2 regions of the Bradyrhizobium sp. SZCCHNS1050 genome follow, and region 2 is predicted to be linked to the other one. Evidence: riboswitches for the same ligand, from Rfam matches in the RefSeq annotation. Region 2 holds a riboswitch; the other holds the start of a gene.
What was found. A riboswitch is a leader RNA that binds a small molecule or an ion and turns the genes downstream of it on or off. The one in region 2 is predicted to bind cobalamin.
Positions count from the first base shown of each region.

Region 1: another riboswitch for cobalamin. It lies ahead of QX094_RS03805 (TonB-dependent receptor plug domain-containing protein); the one in region 2 lies ahead of QX094_RS00225 (HupE/UreJ family protein).

Region 1 covers NZ_JAUETR010000001.1:796,459-799,862, reverse strand. Annotated here, with positions in the region: gene QX094_RS03805 (TonB-dependent receptor plug domain-containing protein) at 1-2,051, opposite strand, end outside; cobalamin riboswitch at 2,147-2,365, opposite strand; gene QX094_RS03800 (DUF2336 domain-containing protein) at 2,637-3,404, opposite strand, start outside.
Region 2 covers NZ_JAUETR010000001.1:48,704-52,107, reverse strand. Annotated here, with positions in the region: gene QX094_RS00240 (cobyric acid synthase) at 1-250, opposite strand, end outside; gene cobO (cob(I)yrinic acid a,c-diamide adenosyltransferase) at 255-863, opposite strand; gene cobU (bifunctional adenosylcobinamide kinase/adenosylcobinamide-phosphate guanylyltransferase) at 880-1,416, opposite strand; cobalamin riboswitch at 1,451-1,644, shown strand; gene QX094_RS00225 (HupE/UreJ family protein) at 1,763-2,395, shown strand; gene QX094_RS00220 (DUF1636 domain-containing protein) at 2,399-2,794, shown strand; gene cobW (cobalamin biosynthesis protein CobW) at 2,815-3,404, shown strand, end outside.

The DNA of each region.
Region 1 (3,404 bases), 750 kb from region 2:
CGGATGCCGCCGAACACGCCGAAGCCCGGCGCGAGGAATCCGGTCGGGTTCTGGTAGTGATGGTTGAAGAGGTTGTCGATCCGGCCGAACAGCTTGACCTGGTCGGACAGCGCGTAGTCGCTGCGCAGGTTGACGACCGTATAGCCGGGCGCGACGAGGCCGGTGATCATGCCGTCGCGGCTGACGTCGAGCCAGTCGCCGATGTGCAGCAGCGTCGCTGACAGCGTCAGCGCATCGATCGGCGCCCATGTCGCGGTGGCGCTCCATTTCTCCTTCGGCCGCCGCAACAGCTGCAGGCCGGTGGCCGCATCGACCGCGCGGGTGAACGTGTAGTCCGCACGCAGCGAGATCCGGTCGGTGAGATCAGCGGTCACGAAGCTCTCGGTGCCTTCGGTGGTGGCGAGGCCGACATTGGCGTAGGAGGTGAAGGTCGCGTTGAAATTGATCAAGTCGGTGATGCTGTTGTGGAAGTAGGTCGCGCCGAAGCGGAGACGATCGTCGAACAGCGGCTGCTCGAAGCCGGCGTCGTAGCCGGTGCTCTGCTCCGGCCGGAGGTTGGGATTGGCGAAGAAGTTGAACGCCGGAAAATCCTGGTGCAACTGGCTCAGGGTCGGTGCCTTGAAGCCGGTGCCGTAGCTCGCCTTCAGCTTGGTCTCGGTCACCGGCAGGATCACCGCCGGCGCGATCCGGTAGGTGCCATGGCCGCCGAACTGGTCGTTGACGTCGTTGCGCAGGCTCGCCACCACGAACCAGCGCTTCACGAACTCGGTCTGCAGCTCGACGAAGCCGGCCTTGTTGCCATTCTCGGCCGAGAGGTCGGCGGTCTTCAGCCGCTCGGTCTGCTGCTCCGCGCCGACGACGAGATTGTTATGCGGCGCGAGCTCGGTCACCGCGTGCCAGTCATACTTGATGCGCTCGCCGGTCGCGACCGCTGCCACCGGATTGCCAGCCGTCAGGTCGGACGACCGGTCGTTCACATAGTTGACGCCGAAGTAGTTCCGGATGCGGCCGCCGAGCAGCGACCACACGGCTTCCTGGCGTGTCGCAAGCTGGTGGACGGCGTGGTTGCTCTGGGCCGCGTCGGGAAAGCTCGGAAAGCCGCTGTCGCCGGTGAACAGCAGCGTCGCGTCGGTGTATCGAACCACCGAGTTCAGCGTCCAGGCCTCGTTGAGGTCGACGCCCAGCTTGGCCGAGGCGGTGACGTTGTCGTAGGCATTGCCGATGGCCTTCTGCCCCGCAGGCAGCAGCTGCCACGGGGTCACCGGAACGTCGCCGGCGTGCAGATGCGCGACATTGATCGCGTAGTTGACATTGTTTTGTGAGCCGCTGACGCCGGCTGACTGGTTGAAGGTCTTGAACGAGCCGCTCTCGACCGAGGCGGTCGCGCGCGCCGGGCCCTCGCCCTTGCGCGTGATCACCGAGATCACCCCGCCGATCGCATCCGAGCCGTAGAGCCCGCTCTGCGGCCCGCGCAGCACCTCGAACTGCTGGATGTCGGCGGCGAGCAGATGCGCGAAATCGAACGCGCCATTGCCGTTGGTGACATCGCCGACGTCGATGCCGTCGATGAAGAGCTTGGTGTGATTGGCGTTGGTGCCGCGCATGAAGACGTTGGTCTGGCCGCCCGGGCCGCCGGCCTGCACCACGTTCAATCCGGGGATCGTGCTCAGGATGTCCGGCACGGTGCGGGCCTGCTGCGCGGCGATGTCCTTGTCGGTCACCACGGTGATCGCATTCGCGACGTGGGCCACTGGCGTGACGACGCCGGTCGGGCTGACGGCGACGGGGGTTCCGGCTGGCGCGGCCGGCTTTGCCGCCGGCACCTGCTGATGCGGGGCGTTGCCGGTTCTGCGGGGGATGGCTGGTTTTTGAGCGATCGGCTCGCGCGGCGGGTCGACCTCAACCGGGGGCAGAAGGTCGGGGGAGGCGGATTGCTGCGCTGCTGTGGGCGAGGGGCCGAGCAGGGCGAATGACGAGAGGACGCAGAACGACGACAGAAGGGCGCGACTGCGCCTGGCATAGGGAACGGGGGACACGAGGAACCTCGGCATGACGTCAGTGGCACGTCACCGCGAACGAGGTCTCATGCAGCCCTTTGCAGGCCTGCCTGAAAACGATGCCAATAACGCCCCGACCGGCATCCTCGCGTGTGACCACGGCTGACGGCAGGTCTCCTGGCTCGCGGGTCGTCACCTCCACGTCGCCTTCCCGGGACCGAGATTTCCCAGTGGCCTTTGACGCGAGATTCGCCGCTTACAGTTGCGGGGGCAGCTGCGGCCTTCGGTCACGTCCCTTGCGAGACGCATCCGGCACCGCATTCCCTTTTGAGCCCCGGTCGAGGGGCACCGTCGCGATCACCGTAGGAGTGCGGACGCACCAAAGTCAATCCGGCGCCCGGCGATCTCCTGGCGATAACGCTGGCCGGTCGGCTCGGTGATGCCCGGCCGCCTGCGACAACCATAGCTGTCGTCCGTGCGAACGCAGGGACCCATAGCCACCGGCGGTCGTGTGGCGAAGGACGACGATCAAGACATTTTCCGCCAATTCACATCACGCGGTATGGGTCCCTGCGTTCGCAGGGACGACAGCGGAGTGCGAGTCGTTGCTGATGAGGATTGCGCCTTGTGAGCACCCGCTCACTTCTCGACCTTGTTGTGCACCATCCAGAATCGCAGCGTGCGCTGGGCGGTGTCGAGCGACAGGCGGCCGTAGTCGCGTTCCGCGAGCTTGAGCGTGTCGCTGTCGATGGCGTGCTTGATCGGCCGGTGGGTCAGGATTTTCGCCACCACCGACCAGGCCAGCCCGGCGGCACGGCAAGGGATCAGCACGATATCGGTGCGCGGGCCTTCGAGCACCTTGGCCATCATCTCGGTCGGGACGTTGTTGAGCAGGCCGAGTGCGGCGGAAACCTCGCCGAAGCGGCGGGTTTCGGCGAAGAAGGCGATGGCGGCATCGTTGAGCTCGTTCAGCCCCTTCATGCGCTTGACGGCCTCTTCGGCCAGCGTGAAGTCGCGCCCGACCAGGCCGCCGTCGCTGCGCGCAACGTCGGCGATCGCCTTGAGGATCTTCTTGATCTCCTGTTGCAACGCCGGCGGCGCCGAGGCCATCAGCCTGGCGCGCACGGCTTCGGTCGCGCGGCGCAGGAGGTCGCGCAGGTGCTTGGTGGGCAGGTCGACGCGCAGCCCGATGATCTCGGACAATTCGTCGTCGTCCTCGGCATGCGCCATCATCCCGGAATAGCCGGACTCGGAGAAGCGCGCGGTCTGGTTGTTGGCGAGCTTGCGGATCACCCGGCGCTCGCCGCGGTCGACGATGATGTCGGTCACCGCCTCGGTCAGATGCGGACGGCTGGAGATCGCCATCAGGTGATCCTGGCCCTTGGTCGCCGCGACCTCCACCAGCGT
Region 2 (3,404 bases):
TTTGTGGCTTCAGCAGCACCGGGTTCATGTGCACCGTCATCGGCCGCCGCGCCGCGCGCGCCTGCAGCGCCTGGGCACGGCCGATCTCGCCGCCATCAGCGGTGACGGCGGCGTTGTTCGACATGTTCTGCGGCTTGAACGGCGCCACCTTGAGGCCGCGCAATGTCAGCGCGCGCGCGAGCCCCGCGACGATCAGCGATTTGCCGACGTCGGAGCCGGTGCCCTGGAACATGATGGCCCGCGCGCTCATGAACTCAGTACTCGATGCCTTCCTGCGCCCTCACGCCGGCCGCGAAATGATGCTTCACGAGGTTCATCTCGGTGACGAGATCGGCGGCCTCGATTAGCTCCGGCTTGGCGTTGCGGCCGGTGACGACGACGTGCAGATCGGGACGGCGCCCTGCGAGCGTGGCGACGACGTCTGCGATATCAAGGTGATCGTAGCGCAGCGCGATGTTGAGCTCATCGAGGACGAGCAGCCGGATCGACGGATCCGCCATCAGCTCCTTAGCCTTCGCCCAGGCGCGCTCGGCCGCGGCGACGTCGCGCGCACGATCCTGCGTCTCCCACGTAAAGCCTTCCCCGAGCGTGTGCCACGACACCTGATCGCCGAACTTCTCGATCGCCTTGCGCTCGCCTGTTTCCCACGCACCTTTGCCGAACTGCACGACGCCGATGCGAAAGCCGCGGCCGAGTGCGCGCAGCATCAGGCCCCACGCCGCCGTCGATTTGCCCTTGCCCTTGCCGGTGTGAACGATCAGCAGGCCCTTCTCCACGGTCTTGGAGGCGACCTCGGCATCCTGCACCGCCTTGCGGTTCTCCATCTTCGCCTTGTGGCGTGAATCGTCGGCACTTCCGGTCATCGGCATTTTCTCCTGGTCACTTCAACGTCAGCGGCAGTCCCGCCGCCATCAGGATCACGCGATCCGCTAAGGCCGCGATGTCCTGGTTCAGTCGCCCCTGGGCATCGCGAAAGGCGCGCGCGAGCGCGTTGTCCGGCACGATGCCCAATCCGACTTCGTTGGACACGGCCACGATCGGGCCATGCGCGTTCCTGAGCGCGTCGATCAGCTCGGCACATCTGGCCGGCACGTTCATGTCGGCGAGCATCACGTTGCTGAGCCAGAGCGTCAGGCAATCGATCAGCATCGGTACGCCCGATTCTCCGCTTGCCCGGACGAGGCCCGCGAGATCATGCGCCGTCTCCAGCGTCTGCCATCCCTTGGCGCGGCGCGCCTTGTGCTGGGCGATCCGGTCGGTCATTTCGGCGTCGAACGCCTGCGCGGTTGCAACATAGGTCCAAGGCGCGGGAAGGGCGGTGACGAGGGCCTCGGCATGGCGGCTCTTGCCCGAGCGCGCACCGCCGAGCACCAGCGTCAGGCGCGGCAGGGCGGGATGCGGCGGGGCGGGGACCATGGGGACGATTCCGATTGACGGGCTTTGGTGCGACCCGTATCTAACAGATGACGGTTCTCCGAAAGGAGAGATTTAGGGAACACGGTGCGGGTTCTTGACCCAAGGCCGTGGCTGCCCCCGCAACTGTAATCGGCGAGTGTGAGGCCAAGACACCACTGGGAAACCGGGAAGGTGGCTTCATGCGGTGACCCGAGAGCCAGGAGACCTGCCGTCGACATTGCTGTTGGCCGACCCGTCGCGCGGGGAGTCGCGATGCTGGTTCTGATCCCGCCGGGATGGGCGGGGTGCCGTCGGATGCAGCGCATCGTCCGGTCCTCTGGGGAGCCGGCAAGCGACGGAGACGGCCATGAAGTTGACCCGTACCACGACCTTTGCAGCCGCGAGCCTGGTGCTGCTCGCCACCGATCCCGCCTTCGCGCATCACATGATGGGGGGCAAGCTGCCGCAGACGTTTGCGCAGGGGATGCTGTCCGGCCTCGGCCATCCTGTCATCGGAATCGACCATCTGGCGGCGATCGTGGGCGCGGGCATCGTTGCAGCGCTTCTGGGCCGCGGCTTCGCGCCGGTGCTCGCCTTCACCACCGCGATGATCGCGGGCGTCGGCCTTCATGTGGCCAAGGCCAACATCCCGGCTGCCGAGCTGCTGGTCGGCCTGACCACCGTCGTGGTTGGGCTGGTGGTGGTGATGCGTGGCCGTTTCGGTGTGCTGCCCGTCGCCGGCCTGTTCGCCGTGACCGGTCTCGTCCATGGATATGCGCTGGGCGAATCGATCGTCGGGGCCGAGAATACCCCGCTCGGGGCCTATCTCGTCGGTCTGCTCGTGATCCAGACCATCATCGCCGCCGGCGCGTTCCTCGGCACCAGGCTGCTGTCGGCAAAGGCCAAGACGGCTGCGCCGCTGGCGCTGCGGCTCGCGGGCGCTGCCATCGTGCTGGTGGGTGGGGTCGCCGCGGCGACGGCGGCCGGCGTGATCGGCTGATTGATGACCGCATCCGAGACTGGTGAGACGACGCTGTTCGTCTGCGTCACTTGCCGTTCGCAGGGGACGGAACCTACGCCGCCTGATCAGCCGCGGGCCGGAGCCCGTTTGCTCGCCGCGATCGAGACGTTGCCGACCGCGCAGCGCGCCGGTGTCACCGTTGTCGGTGTCGAGTGTCTGTCGAACTGCAATCGTGCGTGCACGGTTGCGGTGACGGCGCCGGGCAAATGGACCTATGTGCTCGGCGCGCTCGATCCGGATCTGCATGCGCGGGATGTGCTGACATTTGCGCAACTGCATCAGCGCCATGACGCCGGCCTGCCGGCCTGGCGCGAGCGTCCCGAATACATTCGCAAGAACACCGTCGCGCGCGTGCCTGCGCTGTCAGCGCCACGCTGAAAACGAGAGATCGTATCGCCATGACGAAGTCGTTCGCCAAGACGCCTTGCACCATCGTCACCGGTTTCCTCGGCGCCGGCAAGACCACGCTGGTGCGCAACCTGATCGAGACCGCGAACGGTCGCCGGCTCGCCATCATCGTCAACGAGTTCGGCGATGTCGGCATCGACGGCGACATCCTGAAGGGTTGCGGCGTGCCGGATTGTCCGGAGGATCGCATCGTCGAGCTGTCGAACGGCTGCCTGTGCTGCACCGTTGCCGATGATTTCGTCCCCGCGCTCAGGAGCCTGCTGGATCAGAAGGAGCCGCCTGAGCATATCGTGATCGAGACCTCGGGGCTGGCGCTGCCGAAGCCGCTGGTGCAGGCCTTCAACTGGCCCGAGATCGCGACGCGCGTCACCGTCGACGGCGTCGTTGCGGTCGTCGATGGTCCGGCGGTGGTCGCGGGACGCTTCGCCGACGATCCCGAAGCGCTCGCCGCGCAGCGCGCCACCGATGCGTCGCTCGATCACGACAATCCGCTGGAGGAGGTCTACGAGGACCAGCTGCTGTGCGCCGATCTCGTCGTGATGAACAAGAGCGACCTGATGAGCGAGGAGCAGCGCAAGGA